3 regions of the Wansuia hejianensis genome follow, and region 3 is predicted to be linked to each of the others. Evidence: riboswitches for the same ligand, from Rfam matches in the RefSeq annotation. Region 3 holds a riboswitch; each other region holds the start of a gene.
The links. A riboswitch is a leader RNA that binds a small molecule or an ion and turns the genes downstream of it on or off. The one in region 3 is predicted to bind cobalamin.
Positions count from the first base shown of each region.

Region 1: another riboswitch for cobalamin. It lies ahead of H9Q79_RS04615 (ABC transporter substrate-binding protein); the one in region 3 lies ahead of H9Q79_RS12940 (ABC transporter substrate-binding protein).
Region 2: another riboswitch for cobalamin. It lies ahead of H9Q79_RS04030 (cadherin-like beta sandwich domain-containing protein); the one in region 3 lies ahead of H9Q79_RS12940 (ABC transporter substrate-binding protein).

Region 1 covers NZ_CP060635.1:1,008,023-1,015,891, forward strand. The annotation lists gene H9Q79_RS04595 (FtsW/RodA/SpoVE family cell cycle protein) at 1-783, shown strand, start outside; gene mgsA (methylglyoxal synthase) at 758-1,153, shown strand; gene H9Q79_RS04605 (D-alanyl-D-alanine carboxypeptidase family protein) at 1,137-2,162, shown strand; gene H9Q79_RS04610 (twitching motility protein PilT) at 2,270-2,695, shown strand; cobalamin riboswitch at 2,875-3,066, shown strand; gene H9Q79_RS04615 (ABC transporter substrate-binding protein) at 3,213-4,901, shown strand; gene H9Q79_RS04620 (ABC transporter permease) at 4,904-5,854, shown strand; gene H9Q79_RS04625 (ABC transporter permease) at 5,851-6,672, shown strand; gene H9Q79_RS04630 (ABC transporter ATP-binding protein) at 6,693-7,640, shown strand; gene H9Q79_RS04635 (ABC transporter ATP-binding protein) at 7,627-7,869, shown strand, end outside.
Region 2 covers NZ_CP060635.1:864,678-872,546, reverse strand. The annotation lists gene H9Q79_RS04040 (hypothetical protein) at 1-1,695, opposite strand, end outside; gene H9Q79_RS04035 (hypothetical protein) at 1,753-2,940, opposite strand; gene H9Q79_RS04030 (cadherin-like beta sandwich domain-containing protein) at 3,027-6,713, opposite strand; cobalamin riboswitch at 7,080-7,263, opposite strand; gene H9Q79_RS04025 (cadherin-like beta sandwich domain-containing protein) at 7,441-7,869, opposite strand, start outside.
Region 3 covers NZ_CP060635.1:2,773,546-2,781,414, forward strand. The annotation lists gene H9Q79_RS12920 (spore maturation protein) at 1-261, opposite strand, end outside; gene larA (nickel-dependent lactate racemase) at 341-1,609, opposite strand; gene H9Q79_RS12930 (ABC-F family ATP-binding cassette domain-containing protein) at 1,700-3,232, opposite strand; gene H9Q79_RS12935 (LysR family transcriptional regulator) at 3,604-4,542, opposite strand; cobalamin riboswitch at 4,615-4,804, shown strand; gene H9Q79_RS12940 (ABC transporter substrate-binding protein) at 4,927-6,093, shown strand; gene H9Q79_RS12945 (FecCD family ABC transporter permease) at 6,111-7,178, shown strand; gene H9Q79_RS12950 (IS110 family RNA-guided transposase) at 7,237-7,869, opposite strand, start outside.

The DNA.
Region 1 (7,869 bases), 1.8 Mb from region 3:
GAGGATCTGAACACGCTGAAGACGATTGTAAAAGCGGTGATTTTACTGGCCATACCTCTGGCGCTGGTAATCCGGCAGCCGGATTTGAAAAACACCATCACCATAGGGATTATTTTCTGTATCCTGATGTATGTGGCGGGGCTGAGCTATAAAATCATCGGAGGAATCCTCCTGGTAGTGATTCCGCTGATCCTGATCGCATTTTTCCTGATCACACAGACCGATCTTGAAATCATCGACTCCTATCAGAAAGAGCGGATCATGACCTTTCTGGACCCGGAGAACGAGGAGTATTCAGAATCTGCCATACAGCAGAATAACTCTATTACAGCCATAGGAAGCGGTCAGCTGACGGGAAAGGGCCTGAATAATAACAAGGTTTCCTCTTCCAACAAAGGGAATTTTGTAGCTGAAATACAGAATGATTTTATCTTTGCGGTAGCAGGAGAGGAGCTGGGATTTGTGGGCTGTTTTGCCATACTTCTGTTGCTTTTCTTCATTGTATATGAATGTATCCGAATGGGAAGGCGGGCAAAGGATTCAGCAGGGCATACGATCTGCTGCGGGGTAGCTTCGCTGGTTGCCGTCCAGAGCTTTATCAATATCTGTGTCGCGACCGGCCTTCTGCCCAATACAGGAACACCACTGCCTTTTGTCAGCTATGGGCTGACTTCCCTGTTCAGCCTGTTCATTGGAATGGGGCTGGTACTCAATGTCGGACTTCAGAACCGAAATTATTACGGAGGTGAAAAAGCCTATGAACATCGGATTCATCGCGCATGATGAAAAAAAGATATTGATGCAGAATTTCTGTATCGCATACCGGTCCATTCTGTCAAAGCATGAGCTCTACGCTACAGGCACAACCGGACGGATGATCGAAGAGGCCTGCGGGCTGAGCATTCACAAATATCTGGCCGGCCATGTGGGCGGCGTTCAGCAGCTGGCAGTACAGATCGAACAGAACGATATCGACCTGCTGATCTTTCTGCGTGACCCGCAGAGCCCTAAAAGCCACGAACCGGATGCCAAACATTTAATTCGTATCTGTGACATACACAGCATTCCGCTGGCGACTAATCTGGCGACAGCCGAGATGCTGGTGAAATCATTAGACCGGGGAGAGATGGAGTGGCGTGAAATCTACAGATAATCGGAAGAATATTCATATCCTGAACCGGGTGCTGATCGGCACAGTGATCTGCATCGTGGTTTTGTTCGCCATTTTTGTTATCCTGCTGATCAAACAGGACAGGGAAATGGATCTCTCCCAGTCCTATTCACCACAGGCAGCGGAGAACTCCGGGAAAGGCTCTGAGTTTTCTCTGCAGAAGGCGCCGGCGTTCGCTTCCGGCCTCTGTGTATCAGAGGGAGCAGTTGTACTGCCTGATGTGATGCTGCAGGGCAACACGGAAAAAGGGCTGCTGTTTAATCTGGACACGGGAGAAGCGCTTTTTGCCCAGGGGATCTATGACCAGGCATATCCTGCCAGCATTACCAAAATTATGACTGCGATACTTGCCGTAAAATATGGTACGATGGAAGACCAGGTTGTCATGGCTGAAGGAGATTTTGCTCTGGAAGAGGGCTCTCAGGTCAGTGGTATGGCTGCAGGCGATATTGTAACGATGGATCAGCTTTTCCATGCCCTTGTGGTCTATTCGGCCAACGATGCGGCCATGGCAATTGCCCGCCAGATTGGAGGGACTGTCGATCATTTTGTTGAAATGATGAATGAGGAAGCCCTGGCACTGGGCATGACAGGGACTCATTTTATCAATCCTCACGGCCTGCACGACGGCAGTCACTATACGACGGCATATGACGTATATCTGATGCTGAACGAAGCTTTCCGCTACAGTGCTTTTACAGATGCCATACAGATGAATATGTATCATCTGAAGGTCACCCGGGGGGACGGAAGCCAGGTTTCTTTCCGTCTGGATTCAACGGATAAATACCTGACAGGTGAGAAGACTGCCCCCAAAAATGTAAATTTGCTGGGAGGCAAAACAGGGACTACCAGTGAAGCGGGAGCATGCCTGGCAATTATCGCCCAGAACGCCTATGGCGTCCCATATATGGCAGTCATATTAAATGCAGATAACAGGTCTATTCTCTATGAGGATATGAATAAACTATTGATGCAAATTAATTCCTAAATTTTTTGAATTCTGCTTGTATTTTTTGTTCAAATACACTATAATTAGAGCATGAACTAAGAAGTTTTTAGTCAAATTACTAATATTAGTCCAAGGAGGAAACTGCTATGGTTCAATTAATTGTCGGTAAAAAAGGAAAGGGAAAGACCAAATACCTTCTGGATAAGGTAAATACAGCGATTAAAGCTGCCAACGGCAACATTGTCTATCTAGACAAGAGTTCCAAACACATGTATGAGTTAAACAATAAAGTCCGTCTGATTGATGTTTCTATCTACCCGCTGAAAAACAGCGATGAGTTTATCGGTTTCATTTGCGGTATCCTTTCTCAGGATCATGATCTGGAGCAGATGTATCTGGACAGTTTTCTGCGTTTATCCAGACTGGAAGGCAACGAGTCTATGATCGACGATTGTGTCAGCCAGCTGGAGAATGTCAGCAAAATTTTCAATGTTGATTTTATTCTCAGCGTTTCCATGGATAAAGAGGAATTGAGTGCCAGTCTTCAGGAAAAGGTTATTCTGGCTTTATAAATACATACCATAAGCATAAATCAGGAATAATTCTGCCCGGCGGAATTGTTCCTGATTTATTTACTATGAAACCCCGGACGGCAGCCACGAAACGGAGGTATAAGTTTTTTCTTATATCCTCGTTAAGAAAAAAATGAGTTGATTTTCATTAGGGTTATGTTAAAATAACTCTGGACAATTTAATAACCAGCATGCAGCGGTACGCCGGAGAAATGCCGGCGTTTAATAGGGAATACAGTGTAGAATCTGTAGCAGCCCGCTTTACTGTGATAATTATGCGATCTTCTGAATGCCACTGGCCGGTTACAGGCTGGGAAGGCGAAGACCGTGACGATTTAAGCCAGGAGACCTGCCCTGCATCGTATCAACGTGTTTTCGGTGGGGAAAAACAGGTAAATTGAAGAAGAAATTTGGATATTTACATATGGCACTGCCTCACGGCGGTGCTATTTTTGTTGTATCAGAACGTTTAAATTTTATGACCCGACTCAGAGACACAGAAGAAAAGGAGGAACTTATGAAACAAAATTGGAAAAAACTCTCAGGCGTTTTGCTGGGCGCGGTACTTGCCGCTGGATTGCTGGCTGGCTGCGGGGGGACCGCTGATACGTCTGCTTCCGGCAGCCAGCCTTCCGGCGGCAGTCCGGCCACAAGCTCAATTTCCGCCCCGGCCGGCAGCGCTTCTTCTGCTGCGGTCAGCAGTTCCGGTCAGGAAACGGCAGAAGTCAAAAATGAGACCGAAGAAATTGTTCTGGGCTCTGTCAGGGATATGATTCCCGGAGAGGGAGATGCGTTTTATGTAAATCTTTCCGCTCAGGTCTGGGAACCTCTGGTCATTAATAACAACCATGCGCTGGAGCCTGGACTTGCAGAATCGTGGGAATTCAACGATGACTGCACAGAGTGGACATTTCATCTGGCAGAAAACGCTGTCTTCACCGATGGGGTAAAGTTTGATGCGGATGTATGCATCCAGAATATTGAACGCTATAAGACAGGTCCACTGACCTCTACCTATACTTCCCTCAGCATTGATAAGTCCTTTCCCAATCTGAAGGAAATTGTAAAGGTGGATGATTATACTGTAAAGTTCGTCTTCAATGAGCCGATTACCACTCTGGACGCACTTCTCGGTGACTACGGAAGTCCAATGATCAGCCCCAATTGCTTTGACCCACAGACAGGGGAAATCACTTCTCAGGTTGTCGGGACCGGCCGTTATATGATCGAAGAGCATGTACAGGACCAGTACGCGGTCTTTGTAAGAAATGATAATTACTGGGGTGATAATCCAGGAAAAGTAAAACGCTACCGCGTGAACTGTATCCCCGATTCGGAAACCCGCTATTCCGCGCTTGTTTCAGGAGAAATCATGGGTCTCATGGATAACGGCGCAATTATGGTAGACGCAGCCGCTAAGCTGGCAGAAAGCGACGACCGATTCGAGATTGAACCTACAAAAAGCCATATGACTCATTACCTCTATGTCAATGGTTCCAAAGAATATCTGGGAGATGTTAAACTCCGCCAGGCCATCAGCTGTGCCATCGACCGGGATCAGCTGAACGAAACACTGTACCAGGGGCTATGTTATCCCGCTTACAGCGCGCTGAGTAATCAGACGCCTCTTTACAAGGAAATTCAGGGAACATATGATCTGGACCGGGCCAAGGAGCTGGCGGATGAAGTGCTCCAGGGACAGAGGCTTCAGGCAACACTGATCATCGGACAGCGTGTGGTTGACGGTTATCCTGCGAAAGCAATGGCGGAATATATGCAGTCAGCTCTCTCCGAAATAGGAATTGATATCAGCATTGAACTGTTGGACAATGAAGTTACCACAGAGCGCCTGAAATCCGGAGATTATGATTTTTGCATCAACGTGACCGGGCTGAACAGCGCAGACCCCTATTCCACGCTCTACAGCTGGATGGATTCCGAAGGCTCTTACAATGTGGATTACCACTGGAATTATTCCAATACGGAGGTGGACAAGCTTCTGGCATCCGTGTTGAATGAAAAGGATGCCGACAAGCGGGCTGAGATATATGGGCGGCTGCAGGAAATCTCTGCTGAGGAGCTTCCGGTGATCCCGATCCTTTACTATGTCAACGTAAATATTCATAATAAAGAAATCACAGGCTATACTTCAGAGCTGTTTGACGGCGTCAGCATCCCGACTCTGGAATGGGCCGCGAACCGATAAAAATGGGAATTGCAAAGTATATTGGTAAAAAATTGATTATGCTGATTCCTGTGCTTTTCGGCATTACAGTTCTGGCGTTTCTGCTGGGCGTCCTATCCCCGGGCGACCCAGTGGAAGCCGTTCTGAATCCGGACGGCACACAGATCGTGAGCGACGAAGAATATGCGATTATGAGGGAACGAATGGGACTGGATGATCCGGTCCCTGTTCAGTATGTAAAATGGTTGAAAAATGCTCTGACAGGTGATTTGGGCAGATCCTTTTTTACCAACAAGGAAATTAGGGATCAGCTCGCTTACCGTCTTCCCTATACAATCCGTCTGGCCTGCTTCGGCATGTGCCTGACAGTGGTGTTCGGACTTGGCTTCGGTATCCTGATGGCCCGCTATAGAGACAAATGGCCGGACAGGCTCCTTCGATTGATTACGACACTCATGCTGTCGGTACCCGGCTTCTGGCTGGCGATCCTGCTGATCCTGGTTTTGGTAGAACAGCTGCACCTTCTGCCAACCAGCGGTCTCAATGGTTTTTCCTCCTATATTATGCCGGGGATCACGGTCGCGTTCTCCACAATCGGCGTGTGTGCTCGTCTGACCAGAACCGCAGTTTTGGACGAGCTGGGCCGCCAGTATGTGACGGTCGCCAGCGCTAAAGGAATGAAGGCGAAAACAGTCACATTCCGCCATGCATTCCGGAATTCGCTGATTCCAATTACAACTTTTCTGGGAAATTATTTTGCAGGTATCCTGGGGGGATCGACAATCGCTGAAGTTATTTTCAACATACCGGGCATCGGGAACTATGCGATCTCCGCGGTAAAATCCAGAGACTATTATGTGGTTCAGGCATATGTGCTGTTTAGCGGCCTGGTCTATGTGGTGATAAATATTGTCATCGATCTTTTATATCTGGTGCTGAATCCTAAGATAAGGGTAGGTGAGAAGGTAGGGTGAAAAAGAGAAATATCGGTTTTACCGCAGCGTGTGTGCTTTTGGGAGCTATTCTGCTGATGAGTGTCCTGGCCCCTTTACTTGCGCCATACGACCCCAATCAGATCGATATGAAAAATGCGCTGGCCGGGCCTTCTGCCGCTCATTGGCTGGGAACAGACAACATAGGCAGAGATTTTTTCAGCCGCGTGATGTATGGGGGACGTCAGTCTATACTGCTGGCGCTGGCGGCTACCAGCCTGTCCATGGGCCTGGGCTGTGTGATCGGACTGATCGCCGGCTATTTCGGCGGCATACTTGACCTGGTCATCACTTCCGTATCAAACATCTTTCAGGGACTTCCCGGAATGACTATGATGATCGCAATTGCGGGTATTATGGGCTCCGGGGTACACAGCATGCTCCTTGCCCTGGTACTGACCTCCTGGGTCGGATTCTCCAGACTTGTACGGGGTGAAGTCATGAAGGTGAAACAGGAAGCTTTTATTGATGGACTGAGAAGCATAGGGGCGGGAAACGGCCGGATACTCTTCCTGCACATAGCGCCTAATCTGCTGAGCAGTATACTGATCATTTTTGCAACCCGAATTGCAGGTTCCATTTTATCGGTAGCTGCGCTGAGTTTCCTGGGGCTGGGCCTTCAGCCGCCCACGCCTGACTGGAGTATCATGATCAATGAGGCGAGAGCCTATTACCGGACCAATCCCCTTCTGGCAATCGCGCCGGGCATTTGCATCGTCTGCCTGTCTTTCAGCATCAATGTCATTGCAGACGGACTCCGGGACCGTTTTGATGTGCGCAGAGACAGTATACCGGATTAATTGGTAAGAAAGGATTGGCTATGGGAGAAAATATTATACTTAAAGATTTCAGCGTCAGCTTTCAGACCTCCCAGGGGGAGGTAAAAGCTGTCCGCGGGGTAAATACTGTGTTCGAGTCCGGAAAGGTAACGGGAATGATCGGTGAAAGCGGGAGCGGTAAATCTGTGCTGGGAATGGGGATTCTCAAACTGCTTGCTGCAAACGCCAGGATCAGCGGACAGTGTTATTACGGAGATGAAGAAATCAGCGCCTACACAGAAAAGCAGATGACCTCTTTCAGAGGCTTGAAAATTGGCCTGATCCCACAAAATCCTGCGGAATCCCTTGATCCGGTGATCCGCATTAAAAAGCAGCTGATTGAGGCTGTAACCACTCATGACCGTTCCCGAAAGAAGGAAGCTGAAGACAGGTATTGTCTATTAATGAAAAGATTTGGTTTTAAAGACCCGGAATCAATCGGACGCAAATACTCCTTTCAGTTGAGCGGAGGCATGAATCAGAGAATCATATCGGTACTCGGCCTGATGTGCAGCCCCGGCTGGATGCTGGCGGATGAGCCTACAAAAGGTCTGGATGCGATTTTACGAAAGCAGGTCTATGGGGTCCTCAGAGAGGTATTAAAGCGTGATACAGAGAGCATGATAGTCATCACTCATGACATAATACTGGCAAGACGGCTGTGTGACAATATTCTGGTTCTCTACCAGGGTGAGGTTCTGGAGCAGGGCAGTGCGGAACTGGTTCTGGAAAGCCCTCTTCATCCTTATACAACAGGATTGATCGCATCCCTGCCGTCTCATGGAATGGTTCCAATTCCGTTTCCCATGGCGGAACGGTCCGGCAGGCCCGGCTGTGTGTTTTATCCCAGATGCCCGTACGGAACAGAGCGCTGCGGAAGTGAAAAGCCCTGCGATTACACCGTTCCGGACGGCAGAAAGGTCAGGTGTTTCCGGTATGCTCAGAGTTGAGAATCTAAAAAAACATTTTGTCATTGGTGTAATCAGAAAGCACCGTGTGGACGCAGTCAAAGGCGTTTCCTTTGAAATCCCAGAAGGAGGCAGCCTGGGAATAGCGGGGAACAGCGGATGTGGAAAATCTACGATCGCCCGTATCCTCATGGGCCTTGAAGAGCCGGACTGCGGAACTATCTATCTGGACGGAGAACGCCAGGACGCCCTGTCTGCCTCGGCGGTCAGG
Region 2 (7,869 bases), 1.9 Mb from region 3:
GTCGTTCCGCTTTTCCTGCCCGTTCAAATAAAGCTTCATCTGGCTAATCTGCAGTGTATGCTGATCATGGCTCCAGGCTTTTAATTTTACAGTGTAGGGATTATCATGAACAGTCTGCCCGTCTGCTATGCTAATCTCAATTACCGGGTTATTCTTGTCATTTCCGGGATTCTCTCCATTATCAACTCTTGTATACTTAACCTCCCAGATATAGCTTTTGGTCTCCCCATCGGAGTTCCTGCAGTACATCTTGATATAAGTCATCCCCAATGATGCATCCAATGGAATATGTATAAACCCATCTGCCCCCTGCTGCCCCAGCTTTTCCTCCTGTGCCGGGAACTGATCGCTGCTCACCAGGATACTGGTGATCTGCTCTTCTCCGGTATCGGTATTGCAGGTAATCCGGAACGCAAAATCTGAGGATTCTGACTTATAATCAATACTAGTCACTCCCCCGAAGCTCTTTTTCGCCATTGTCCTGTTGTCGGAGATATCTTCCCTGAAGCCGCCCGTGCTTTCAAAGCTCACCACAAATCCGTCAACCTTATAATTGATACTGCAGGATAATTGGGCAGAGTAATTACCCGCTTCCCCGGCCCGGATCATCACTTCATTATTATTTCCCTTGTCCAGGCCCAGACGGTATATCCCGTCAGCCTCTGCGGACTTAAGCGCATTGTTCAGGCGCAGCGTGTGCCCCACGTCTGTCCATTGACCGCCCGAGGCCTTCTGAGCCGTAACCTTAAGCCAGATATTATCCTCATAGACAGTCAGCTGCTGCCCGTCTGTCAGGTACTCTCCGGTTTTGGCATTCTGTACCAGCAAAAGCACCTTTCCCTCCGGCATATAATAGAGAACATACTTCTTGGAAGGCGCTGTTACTTCATCTCTACCCGAACGGAATTTCAGAATCACCTCTACGAAATTGGCTCCTTCCTCCAGTTCCAAACTATCTTCCTCTTCCAGCTTACCCTCCTTGCTGTCCTTGTTCCGTACAACCGTTATACTGGAGATGGACAGCTGCTTGCCTTTTTCTGTCAGATGAATTGTAAAGGGGTAATTGGGATCGTTGGTCCGTTTCTGGTCCTCGATGGTTGTATAGAACAGCTCCGATGACTGATTCGGATTTAAAGTATGCGAACTGCCGCCTTCCGTGGGCGTGTTGCCGGAATCCCCTCCCGGTTCTCCTCCTCCTCCGTTTTCTCCGATTCCACCCCCGTTTCCGCCTGTGTTTCCGTTCTGAGTATTGCCAGACTGGTTTTTCTGAATCAACGACAACAGGCTGTTGCTTACCTGCCCGGAAGGGGTGTTCTGCTCGGACGTATAGTTATTCGTATTCTGCTGCCCCTGCCGGAACTCCTGATTCTCCTGGTCTTCCTGCTGATTCTGCTGATCTTCCTGCCGCTGGTCCTGTTGTTCTTCCTGCTCTTTCTCCTGAGCCGCAGCGCTGTCAGCGCCGCCGGAGCTGATGTTGGCATTCTCCACGCTTGCCAGCTTTTCCTGATCCATGGCAAGTGTGGAGGAGGTCAAATACATGCGGGAAGCATCTGCCTCCTGAGAAGCCATGGGATTTTCCGGAGCCGTATGTCCAAACCCGGCTGTCAGAAACATAAGAACAGCTGCCAGGCATACTGACGCCAGCGCCGCTCCTGTTTTTTTAATTATTTGTCTGAATTTATTGTTTTTCATCATGCAGTTCCTTCATCCCATACTTCATGCAGGCCCCGGCTTAAGGCCGGGGCCTGAGTTTTAATGATTTACTTTTCTGCGCTTCATAGCGATTGCTCCCGCGATGCCGCAGGCCGCCGCCAGAATCAGAACAACATATCCCACCGTCTCAGTAGTATCACCCGTATTCACCGCTTTGCCATTATTGGCAGCTGAAGCGCCCCCGGACGGTTTTTCTGCCGTCGTCGGTTTTGCCGTTGGCTTCGCTGTCGGCGCAGCCGTCGGTTTCGCAGCGAGCTTTTCAATCACTGCCGTTTCTTTCTCACTGCAGACAGAGCAAACTCTTTCTTTGCTGCCCTCTTTCTCTTCTGTTGCAGCCGTGATAACCTTCCAGCCGTCCTGATCTGTTTCCTCACTCACTGTCCAGCTATGAGCCGCCCTGGCAATCTTTTCCGTCTTAGTTTCGTTGCAAACTTTACAGGTATACAGCTTTTCACCTTCCGCAGAGCAGGTGGCCGGTTTTGCTTCCCTGCCATCATCCCAGCTATGCTCAGCCAGGGGAAGCTCTTCTGTCTTTAACAGGGCCTGGTCCCTGGTGCAGCGCAGCTCTCTGGTTCCCTTTTCCTTGCAAGTGGATTCCTTCGTCACTGTCCACGTGCCCTCATCATGCCCCAGAGCCGGAATATCCTCGTCGGAGATTACAGCACCGCAGACGCCGCAGGTTACCTTCTTATGGCCCGCCGTGGTGCAGGTAGCGTCGGTACCCTCCGTATTCTGCTGATCCGCCGGATGATTGATTGTAATGGCAGATGTCAGCGCCTTAGGCGCCGTCGTGGTCGTCCCATCGGTAAATTTTAGCCCGCTTACAGTAAAACTCACGGGATCGGCGCTGCATTTCAGCACTTTAAATTTAATATTTACAGTACCGCTGGAGAAACCACCCAGCGACATATAAGCGAAATTTCCGCCCGCAGTGCTTAGGTTATCATTATTCAGTCCTCCATCCAGGGTCGTTCCCTGATATTCCAGAATCGTGCTGTCATATCCGCCCGTATTTACACCGTTAAAACCACGCAGATTATTTTCTGCACTGGAAAATGTAAGCGGAATTGTAATTTCATCTCCTATTTCCGCCGTCACATTGCCAATAGAAACTGATACCTCCGGCGCTGCTGCGGCCTTCGCCTCCTTTGCCCCGGGCAAAACCATCAGGGTCGCTGCCATTACGGCCGCCCCAAACAATGGCAGCCATTGTTTTTTGCTTTTCATACTCATACTCCTTTTCTATTTTATATTTGGATAACCGCGGTCCTTAATTCCGCGCAGTCCACTGATTCATTGAGCGCGCTGCCGGCTTATTCGCCTGCAGCCACTTCATCCAGAAGTATTACTACATCTGTGATATCCACATGGCCGTCCCCATTCAGATCGGCAGCTTCCGCGGGAAGCGCGCTACCCTTCGCCACCTCATCCAACAGACATACCACATCTGTAATATCCACGTTTCCGTCTCCGTTCAGATCTCCTCTTCCTGGAGGATCCGGCGTTGGCTGGCCGCCTGTATAGGCAGGTACCTCTATCTGAATGCCGTTGCTCCATCTCTGGTTATACCCCATCTCATAGAGATATACGACGCTTTCGGCCGTCTCGAATCCATCCAGTGTAACTGTATTTGTTCCGGCTGAAACGGCAACCCGTTTCCCATTGGTTTTTATCTCATACTGTGTGGGCATTCCCGCAGTTCCCGCTTTCCGGTCCGGCAGATAATAGAGGTATCCATCCATACTGGCATTCACCCGTATCACCGCCGTATGCTCCTGCCGGCTGACTAAAGCGCCCGCGCCGGCCGTAACCCTGGGCACTTCGTTATTGCGGAACATCGACAGCTCATATACCCTCTGGCTCTGGCCGTCCTCGGCAGTCACAGTAATCAACACCTTAGCCGCGTCCGTGCCGGCCGGCGTCACCTTATACCGCTGCCTGGGTTCGTCCAGCTGTACGGTCATCGGCTCCAGCTCCTGCCCGGGCTGCATTCCCTGTACGCCTTCCACCACCGTTACTTTCATGGAGGCTGCCGACCCCTTGGAAAGCTCCGGCCATATGTAATAAACCTTCATATCATCATTTCCGTAGAGGGAGGAGTTGTATTCCGTTATCTCTGGCTGAAAAGACGGCTGCAGTTCCATCTCCATCACCGTAAGCATCGGCGAATAGCTGACCTGCAGTCTTTCCAGGAATGCGTCACTGCCGCGTCTGCGGATTGTAAACTGGTATGTGCGGAGCTGCCCGTTTTTGCTGAGCACCACCTGCACTTCTGCCATGCCCTCCTCCAGCGTCACTTCCTGGACATTGCCTTCCCGCCCGTCTATGGAAACCACAGCTCCCTCATTGGCAGAAAACGTGAGAGTCACCCGATCGGAGGCACTATCCAAAAGGACTGTGTGCTGTTCCATCTGCCTGTCAAAAGGCTGGCCCCCATCTACAACCACTCGTTCTCCCGACGCCTCTACGCCGGTCAGATACAGCTCCGTGGGTTTTAAAGAGTACATCCAGGCCGATTCATACCGGAAGTAAAGATTCCCTCCGCTGTCGGCCAGCACGCTCCCACTCCCATTTCCGAACACCTCCGTCTGCTGATAGAACAGTCCGCTTCCCTCACCCGGAGAAGTCAGTCCCTCTCTGTCCTTCAAAAGATACAGACTTCCGTTAGAGCTGTCTGTTGTAAAATAGAGATATACGCAGCCGTCCTGCTGCTCATAAGCCGTACTCAGCGTCCCGGTCCCTTTCGGACAATATTTGACCTCCATGCGGTAAGACAAAGATAATCCCCCTTCTTCCCCAACCTGAACCACGTTCAGATAATAGGGAGCAGTCACAATCCCATAGCTGTCTGTCATAGCGCTGCCTGCATAAACCCGGTTCTGATACACCACAGGGGTGCCATAGATAATCCCGCCCAGCTTCAGGCTTGTCATATTTTCTATGTCCAGCTTTCCGTCTTCAGCCAATCCGCAGGAATAGAGGTATCCCTTTTCCGTCGCGAAATAAATCCGCCCGTCCGAATGGCTGACAGCAGTGGTGGGCGCCCCGGCTTCTGCTGGCAACGCCAGCTTCTGTACCGTCTCTCCGGTTTTCTTATCCAGACAATAGAGGCTTCCTGAACGGCCGCAGGCGTAAAGATATTTCTCTCCTGTATAGACGCCTGTCCGGTAATAGCCTCCTTTATCATACTTTCTCCAGACTGCAGATTTTTCTTCCTCTGCCTGTTCAGGCTCCTCATCCGCCGTTGAAATGCAGACCAGGTTGCCATCCGCAAAACCGGCGTACAGATAGCCTGAATCATACCGGAGCGCTGTGGCTGCATTTCCGCCGACTGTATCCACATAAACCCATACAGATTCCAGCGTGCTTGCATTAAATGCCTGTACCTTTCCATCATTGAGCGGAACAAAAAGCATACCTGCCGCATAGAGCGGCTTATTAAAGGAACTGTTTCCTTTTGCAGCCATTTTGACACTCCGGATCATTTCACCAGTGGCTCGGTCAAGATACATCAGGGTCTCTCCGCAGAAACAACAAATATAATTTTCCACCAGTATACCGTCGCTCACGCTGTTGCTGTAATCCGCATTGGAGCCATACTGCTGCTTCCAGCGAACCTCTGCATTGTCCAGGGATGAAGGTGTGGGAGCATCTGTGATGTTCTGGTTGTCTGCGTTTTTCCAATAGCCGCCCCACTCCGCATCCAGTTCTTCAAACTGACTCTCTGAAATTTTCTCCAGGCTGAAGCTCTTCTCTTCGTCCCCTTCCATGACAAAACTTCCATTCTGAGTCTGGTATTCCTGCGCAGAAACGGTATAAGTATACGTTCCTCCTTTAATCAGTTCATAGCGTCCGTCTACCGGGTCGATCTGTACTTTATTCTCATCATAGACGGCAAACACCGCGTCCGCTGGTTCCGTATCAACGGTCAGATAACATATTTCATCCACATACACTGTCAGCACATATTCATAAGGCACCGACTGCACTCCGTCACCCGCCCGCAGCACCGCGATGACCTTCGCGCCTGCAAGCGGCAGCGTATAATTTCCGCCTTCAGCCGCCTCACCGTTTACAGTCAGTTCTGTGCTGCTCTCTTCAGCCGGCGTCATGTGTATCTGTATCTGCGACTGGGAAGAGGGTACGTGTACAGAGTATTCAAACACGTTCTTTTTAAAATCAGGCGTAAAAGCCAGTGGCTCTCCCTTTTCGTCTGTCAGCTTCAGGTCACCCAGGTAAGAGCCTCTGACAATATGGAACAGGTACGTTTCCTTCTGCTCCCCATAAACTACATCAATCACCAGTTCCTTCGGTTCCGTATCATAAGCCCGAATCAGCCGGCCCGCCGTGCTGCTGGACAGTGAAGTTGTCTCGTCAACCGGCAGGTCTACGGAAACCTCCTCCCCGCTGTAGACATCTGTGAAATATGCGGTAATCTTTGCTTCCTCCGTCACATCATCTCTAAGCTGAGGCCTTACGTAAACCACATTGGTGTTTTCGGGGATCCGCAGTATGTATTCCTGCTCCCCTATAGCGCTTTCCCTCAGTTCATATCGGTTACTTCCTGAGCTGTTCTGCATGAACAACGCACTCTCCAGCATTGGGTCCTGAACAGTTACCAGCACCGGGCAGGCAGCGGTAAACCCTCCTGCCGACACAGTTATTACTGCTGTTCCTCCTGCACCTCTGGGAGCCGTCACAACCGCTTCCAGCCCATTTCCAGATACCTGGGCAACTGCGGGGTCGTCCGTACTCCAGACAATTTCCGGATTCTCTGAGGTGTCTTCCGGCAGAAGTGCAGCCAAAAGCGCTTTTTGCTCCCCGGTTTTCATTACGAGACTGGAGCGGTTCAGCGTAATCCCCTCCAGCAGAACCGTTTCAGCTTCCCCATCTGATCCGGCTTCTGCAAACACGTCTGAAGGCTTCCAGAAAAGCACCGATACAACGGTCAGCATGGCAAGCGCTCCCGCAAGCAATCTTTGATACCTTTGTCGCCTCATCCTTTTCCTGTCCTCCGTTTCCTGTCTTACGCACTTTAAGATTTGATGTGCAGCCGGGACAGTCTGCCCCTCTCCACATCATCAGCTTTCTTCCCATATGGCCTTGCCATACAAAAAAGCCTCTCCGAAGAGAGGCTTTTTACATATATCCAACATACAGCCGCACTTCTCCCCATGACTAAAACGATTTTCACGTTCTTCATGAGACAGTAGGTGCGGCGGGCTGTCCGCTCGGTCAGGCTGAATCTCCTGCACGGCACCGGGATCTGACCGGCTTTCCTTTTAACGCTTATGCGCGGCTGTTTCATATTATATTTTCAAGAAAACACACAAAAAAACAAATCTCCGCTATGCTTTCGGATATTTGCCCTATGATCTCCAGTTGCTTGTATTCTGGCTTAAAGTACAAACCTACTCGCCGTCCCTTCCCGGTTCCCCAGTGGTTATGACAGCTTTCGTCCTTATTACAGCGGAGATAAACCGCGCCGGACTCTCACCGGCCTTCCCGGAATGAATGTCTATCCATTCCACAACTGTACAAACGATCCATATTCTCTTGTCAACTGTTCATTTCAATAATAAACGATATCTTCTTTTTTGTCAATGCTATTTTCGTGTTCTAAACCTGCCGGGGTGTACGGGTCCCGTTCATAAAATTGAGGGGGCAGCAGACCCTTCAGTGCCGCCGCTCCCCCTGTAAACATTTATAAATCACAGTCCGGACTTGTCATTTTTCTCCGGCCGCTACCTGGTCAAGCAGCTGTACCACATCTGTGATATCTACTTCTCCATCACCGTTCATATCGCCAATTGACAGTTCAACCGCTTCCCCGGCCGCCACCCGGTCAAGCAGCTGTACGACGTCTGTGATATCCACTTCCCCGTCCTCATTCAAATCTCCCAACATCACGGACGTGGGAATATCGGCGCTGCAGACGGCAGAGACACCATCGTTTTCTGTTTTCAGGACCATATACACCTTCATCGCGTCTCTGGACAACCCTGTTAAAGCCAATCGGTTGCTTCCTGCCGCTGCCTCTGTCTTCAGGCCTTCACTCTGAATCCTGTCAGCGTCCGGCGCCTCCGCGTCTGCTGCCTGCACCAGATAATACAGCTCGCCTGCCTGGCCTGCGCTGACCGTCAAATCAGCCGAAGA
Region 3 (7,869 bases):
CGCGGCGGGAAATCCCAGAGGTTCTGAAACTCTTCCGATCAGGCCTGCAACCATATCCAGAAAACCGGAAGCCCGCAGGACGCCTACCGCCACCAGAAGGCCAACCAGCGTCGGAAGGATCTGGACGACCGTCTTCAGGCCATCCCCGGCTCCTGATACAAAATCATTATAAATGTTTCTCTTGGATATCAGCCCATAGGAAACTATATAGAAAATCAGGCATGGTATCAAAAGATCCGATAGAATATAGAGAATTTTCATGATCATTCCTTGCTCGTCTTTTCTATATTGTATGTACGGACCGGAACCATATTCCCTAAGGCTTTACAGAATTATACCGTCAGTCCTCCGCCACCGGAATCATCACAGGCCCTTCCGGCATAATGCTGACGGCTGCTTCAGGACCCGTCAGCCTCATCGCCATAGCCAGCCCTGCGTCCAGGTCCGGTGCCTGCTCTAAAAATATAGATTTTAAGACTTCCGTATCAATGGAACGGTTTACCAGAATTACATGTGTATCCTTCAACACTCTTGCAAGGATCTGCACCTGCCATTTATCCACCTCCACAGGATACGCAGACATTTTTTCATACAGCTCTTCCGGGCTGCAGCAGCTCGCCAGCAGCCTGCTGAAGCCCTCATGCCCGATTCCATCCCGGCACTCGGCTGCGATGACGATAACCCCTCCTTTTTTTACAGCCTGCCCCGCCACCTCTATTCCCTTTACCACCTGATACAGGTTCCGGTCCAGCGGATAGCCATTATTCGTCGTAATTACAATATCTGTTCTCCTGACCGGTACAGACATGGTATTTTTCACGTATTCGCACCCTCGTTCATGAGCTTCAGCCGGATCTCCCGCAAATGCGGCAACAATCTGTTTCCGTTCATTCAAAGCCACATTCAATATAAAGCCAAGGCCCGCCAGACGGGCCGCCTCACAGCATTCCTGATGAATCAGATTTCCTTCCAGGCAGGCGCCGCGGGAGTGGCGGTCCGCAATATTATGAGGGTTGTGATTCCGAAGGATCGTCGCCTCCCCGCTGACACCCGGCAGGATACTCTTTCTGCCGCCGCTGAATCCCGCGAAAAAATGGGCTTCTATAAAACCCTCCGCCAAAATCAGATCCTGTTCCTTCAAAACCCGGTTGACCACCAGCTCGTTGCCCGTACTCATCTTGCCCAGCGAAATCAGCTGTCCCCCGTCTCTCGCATTATGATTCAATACCCGGTAGTTCCTGCAGATCTCTTCACCCAGCTGCTCTTCCTGTTCCTGTGAAGTCATACTTCTGTGAAGGCCGGTCGCGATCAGGATCGTAACTTCGTACTGATCCGCAGGCCGGTCAAAAGAATTCAGGATCAAGGGCAGCGTGATCCTGCTCGGCATGGGACGTGTATTGTCATCTGTAATAATCAGAATTTTCTTAGCACTGCGTGTCAGCTCTTTCAGCGAAGGACTGCCAATCGGATGCTCCAGCGCCTCTCTCACAATCTCCTGCTCCGTTTTTCCTGGTTCTATGCACTTCGCTTCAATTTCCTGCACCACCATTCCATCCGGCAGATGAAGCGGCAGGGTCTCCTGCCCAAAGGGCAGTCTGATTTCTCTCATTTCACTCCCCCTAATCTCAGACAATTTAAGTTCTTTCATTATACTCTTTTCCTTCACCCAGGGCAAGCAGGCTGTAACACAGATACGAATTCAGCTCATTTCTAATAAACCCTTTTCTGTAAGGCAGTATCTTTTATCACAGACCTCCTCCATATACTTCCTGTCATGGGAAACACTGATGACCGCTCCCTGATAGTCTTTCAGCGCGCGCCGTATGACCGGCCCGGACAGCGGGGAGAAATTGCGGGTGGGTTCATCCAGGATCAGCACATTGCAGCCGTCCAGGCTCATCCGGAGCAGCAGAAGCTTCGCTTTCTGACCTCCGGAAAGCTGGCAGGCCCTGTGCTCCATCTCATCCGCCGTATATTTCATGCTGCCCAGATAGGTACGGATCCGGCTCACTTCCTCATGGCTGCCAAAGCTGCACAGAAAATCTACAGGTGTCTTCTCCATATCCAGAATCTCACTGTAGTCCTGAGGCATATAGGCCGCTTTTATATCCCTGCGCCCCAGCAGTATTCCTGCAATTTCTTTTAACAGTGTTGTTTTCCCTATTCCGTTCTTTCCCGTAATACAGATTTTTTCAGGCCCTGTGACTGAGAGGCTAAGGTTCTCCGCCAGCACTTTTTCTCCGAGAACGATCCGGGCGTCATGGAGCTCCAGAATCCTTTTGCTAGCCGGCAACTGCTCATCTGTTCTCAGCTTCAGAAAAATGGCTTCCTCCACGTCAGGTATGTCAGTCAGATTCTCCTGCTCTCTCGCAAAACGCCGTTCCAGGGCCTTTACCGCATGCATCTTCTTCTTCAGCAAGGCTCCGCCATGGGGGTTCTGTCTGGAAACAGACTTCTGCTGATGTTCAACCTTCTGCTGGATTTTCCGGAACCGCTCCTGCTGTTGTTTCCATTGACATATTTCCCGGCGGGCCATGTGTTCCTCCCGTGTCAGGCGGGCTGCACGTGCAGAAACATATTCCTCATATCCCGTTCTCACAACTGTATAGCTGGCAACGGTCTTCCTGCGGCTCTGCTCCAGGTGTATGATCACATTTGCCGTGCGCGCCAGCAGCGTTTCATCATGAGATATATACATGACTGGCAGTCCGCACGTATTGATAAAGTTTTCCATCCACGCGAGCATATCCAGATCAAGGTCATTGGACGGCTCGTCCAGGAGCAGTACATCCGGACGTTCCATCAAAAGCCGGGCAAACTGCACCTTTACCTTTTCCCCTCCGGAAAGGCACCTCATTTTCTGGTCAGAATAGAGAAGCTCCGCCTCCAGCGAAAGCCTCCCGGATATTTCAGCAATTTCCCTGGGAGACAGGCTGTAAAAATCATAAAAACCCTCACAATATTCCAGCACTGTCTTCTCCAATTCAGATTCATCCAATTCCTGGGCAAGATATCCTGTCCGAATCCCGTTTTTCAGTATCTCGCCTGTATATTCCACATAAGGGCAGGCTGGATATTCTTCATGGATCAGCCTCAGCAGCGTTGATTTCCCGTTCCCTTCTTCACCGATCACCGCCGCTTTTTCCCCCTGGTTTAAAACAAAAGAAAAATCCTGAAGCAGTATGCGGAAATCTGTCTTATGTGTAATCGTCAGATTCTTAATCTGCAGCAATCCCTTCACCTCCTAAATCACACAGCAGGACAAAAAAGCCTGCTTTCAGATATATACCGGAAAGCAGACTGTACAAACCCAAACCCTGAGCAATATAAAAGTAAACTTATATAAAAACAGGCAAGATACAGACAATCTATCTCCGGCACATAAACAGCAAGTGCCGCACGCGCATGCAAACCAGACCCTGCGGGCACCTCTAGCTGTCTACATAGCGCATTCATAGATTATCTGAACATCTTACCCTCCTGAATTCTATATTTGAAAATACATTCCTGTATTTTCCCTGTCGAGGCACATTATACCACACAATTCTCCGAAGATCAAATATGTATCAGGTTTCCTGGCTGTAACACATAGACGGATTCAGGTCATTTCTGTCCTGAGGCTATAAGATTACGAATATCCCGTTTCAGATAGCTTAAAAACTTCTCACCCAGCTGGCTGACCGTGCTCCATTTCCGGTGCAGGTAACCCAGATGCAGATAACCGATCTCATGCTTCAAAGACCGGGCCACGACCTCTCCCGTTCCCTTATGAAAAGCGTCCGCATTGCTGTTGGTCAAATCCGGCCCGATGCTGAAGCAGTCTGTATTCCGCACCAGGGCGATTTTCGTGCAGCGGTCGCTGACATGGACATTTTTGCTCAAAAGCTTATAAAACAACGGTTCTTCCGAAAAATGAGAAGTTTCTATCTCCTGGTCATAGGTCACAAAAGGATATTTTTCCAGATCTTTCAGAGTCACCTCCGTTTTTTCTGCCAGCGGATGAGACTTCCGAAAAAACACGAAATTATTGACACAGGCAACCTCTGTGAATTCAATTTCATAAGATACCAGCAGCTTTTCCATCGTTCGCAAATGGGATTCCTGTATCGCCAGAATTCCCAGCTCACTTTTATTGCCAGCCACATCGTGTATCACCGAATTGGTATCACACTCACGAATCGCCATATCGTACGTGTCAGTATCCGCCTCCTTGAAAAGCTCTATAAACGCCCGGACTGAAAACGGCAGGTGCTGGGTGGATACGGAAAAGCGCATGGGAAGAGATTTCCTGGAATGATAGCGCTGCTCCAAATACTGAGTCTGCTCTACAATTTCCCTGGCATACCTGATAAAGTCTTCCCCATCATAAGTCAGCGTCACCCCGCGGTTTGTCCGCTGAAATAATTCCACCCCCAGATCCGTTTCCAATTCTTTTAGAGCAGCCGAAAGAGTGGACTGAGAAATAAACAGTTTTCTCGCCGCTTTGGACAGGGAACGGCTGTCCGCGATTTCTAATATATATTTCAGATTTTGTAAAGTCATCTTTCTCTCTCCTTTACGATTATATTATCAATAAAATTGATGACTAGCAATAGAAAATTCGAAAGCGGGCGCTTATTGTAATCAAAAAATACGTATGCTATAATATATATGTACAAAATATTTCATGGAATTCGGTCTAATGCCGAAGCGGTGCCGCCACTGTAGGACGGAGCTAATGCAAGTATGACACTGGAATTTTCCGGGAAGTCTGCAAAAGTGATGATGTCGAGCCAGGATACTTAAATATTTTGTGATATCCCTCTATTTAACGGACCATTAGATGGGGGTACAAAAGAACAGAGCGGACTGTTTTTTTATGTATCCTTTTCTCAAAGAAAAGGATTTTTTTATTGGTTCAAATACAGAATGAGAAAGGAAATAACTATGAACAAAGCAATCAAAAACAGGACACTCGCCGTGGTATTATCCGCCATTTTGGTCGGCGCCACTTTCTGCGGTTGTGGGAAAACCGCAGAAAAAACGGATACATCTTCAAGTTCCGTAACCAATGATTCCTCTGCGCTTACAGATAGCTCCATATCTTCTGTCTCTTCCGATGATAATAATTTTCGGACCGTTACCGATGCAGCAGGCAATGTGGTAGAAGTTCCTGCGAACATCACGAAGATCGCCGTTACACCTCTGCCCTGGTCTTCTGTCATTTACGCAATTGACGGGAGTTCTGAGCGTATCGCAGCACTTAATCCCGGCGCCTTGGGCGGAACTGCCTACAAGGGACAGTTCTTTGAAATCCTGGATCCCTCCTATGGCTCTATTAACAGCACCGCCATCGGAAAAGATTTTTCCATCAACATGGAAGAAATCGTCAAGATGGGTGTCCAGGCCGTAGTCATCTGGGATTATCAGGAGGATGAAGCAAAACAGTTGAAAGAACTGGGAATCGCCCCTGTTATGGTAAAAAATGAAACCGTTGAAGAATTGCAGAGCAGCTTCCGGGCTGTGGGTGAGCTTCTCGGAAAAGAAGACCGCGCCCAGCAGTTTATCGATTTATATGGAAATATATATAATGAAATCCAATCCTATCAGGATCAGGTATCCTCCGCGGAAAAACCAAAGGTTCTCTATCTGAGAAATTCTGATTTGAAACTGCAGGGCAATGACAATTTTATAAAAGAAGCTCTGGAGCTGGCCGGCGCAGACAATGTGGCCGCCGACAGTTCAGAAATCACTATGGAGGATATTATCCAAATCAATCCTGATATTATCCTTTTAAGCTGGTTTGATGATTTTACTCCTGACGACTTGTACAACAACGCCATTGACGGACAGGACTGGAGTTCGGTAAAAGCCGTACAGGAAAAACGGGTATACAAGACACCCATCGGCATTTACCGTTATGACGCCCCCGGCGTGGAAACCCCGCTCATGATGGAGTGGCTGGCCACTATGATTCAACCAGAAATTTTTTCTGACATTGATATAAAAGCGGAAATAGCAGACTATTATAAAACATATTTTAACATTGATCTGTCGGAGGAAAATCTGGCACAGATTCTCTGTACAGAGATGAATAAAAACAGCGCGTCTTAAAAAGGAGTAGCCACCTTATGAAAAAGAAACACACGCAAAAAAATTATAAGGTGATCTTGCTCTGGCTGCTGCTCCTGCTTATCGCACTGACAATCGTAGCCATCGGACTGGGGAGATATTTTATCTCTCCAGTTCATGTTGTCAAGATTCTTTTTTCCAGGATATTTCCTGTCACCCCCACCTGGGAACCACAGGCCACAGGCGTTATTTTCACCCTCCGGCTGCCGCGGATTCTTTCCGCCCTCTTGGTAGGAATGGCCCTGTCCCTCTCCGGTGCCGCGTATCAGGGTGTATTTAAGAACCCCCTGGTGGCTCCCGATATGCTGGGCGTTTCTGCCGGAGCCTGTGTCGGCGCTTCTGCAGCCATTTTGCTGCATTTTGGACAGCTGGGAATTCAGGTCGCCGCTTTCATCGGCGGCATTATAGCCGTAGCTATGGCCACCGCCATTCCCAAATTCATAAGGAATCAATCCATGATGACGCTGGTTCTGGCAGGAGTCATTGTCAGCGGCGTCATGAGTTCCATTTTGGGACTATTAAAATATCTGGCCGATCCCGACACGGAACTGTCTGAAATCACTCACTGGCAGCTGGGCAGCCTATCCTCCTCTGTCTGGCGGGATGTCATCTACGTCGGCCCGGCCATTCTGCTGGCCGCATTAATCATTCTGATCATGCGCTGGAGAATCAATATCCTGTCTTTGGGTGAGAACGAAGCGAAATCACTGGGTACGGATATTCAGAAATCCCGGGGAATTATTATCATCTGTGCGACAGTCCTGACCGCCAGCGCCGTTTGTATCAGTGGGACTATTGGCTGGATCGGCCTGGTCATTCCCCATTTCGGCCGCATGCTGGTGGGGCCAGATAATCGTAAATTGATACCCGTTTCCGCTCTGCTTGGCGCTGCTTTCCTGCTGTTGATTGATACGGCTGCCAGAAATATCACCAGCGCGGAGCTGCCCCTGAGTATCTTAACCGGCCTCATAGGAGCGCCATTCTATTTCTATTTATTAGTAAAGTCTGCAAATAAAAAGTCAAGCAGAAATTTGAGAACTTTGAAAAATTTATACAGGTTGAATTAAAAGTACAAAAACCAGACCACCGCAGGACGTTGGTCTGACAAAGATATGAAAGCTGGGCTTAGTTTTCTCCCGTTTCGGGCAGTGATGCGAAGTATTCCCGTACCCGTCCGTAATAAATACGGAGAAACTTGTTTGCGCCGGCAGTCATGTAGACGTAGTAAGGCTTGCCCTGAGCACGTTTTTTATCCATAAAGACGTAAACGGGGTCGTCAATGGGCGAACGCTTGATTAGCCCGTCCATGATCTGAAAGAGCGTCCTTCGCAAATGGGGAGAACCTTTCTTTGAGGTACGCACGCTCTTCTGGACGTGTTTGCCGGAATCGTTCTTTCCGGGATCGACGCCCGCAAAGGCTGTTAGGGCTTCCCGGTGCGTGAAACGCGTCACGTCCCCGATCTCAGCCATAAGCTGCGGACCAAGGGTAGAGCCGACGCCGTTCATTGCCATGACAACGGGATATTCCGGTAGAGCAGAAGCGGTTTCGTCCATCTTTATCCGAAGGTTTTCCACGGTTTCGGAAGCGGTGTTTAGCATGGCGACAGCCTGCCGGATGAGCATTTTCGTGTTGTCATCTTTCGGGAACACGGCAATGAGGTCGCAGGAAGCCTCGTAGACTTTCTCCGCTTTCTCCGCACTGAAATTGTAACCCTTGTGCTTGCACCATTTCCGATAGTGCTCCGTAAAGGCGGAAAG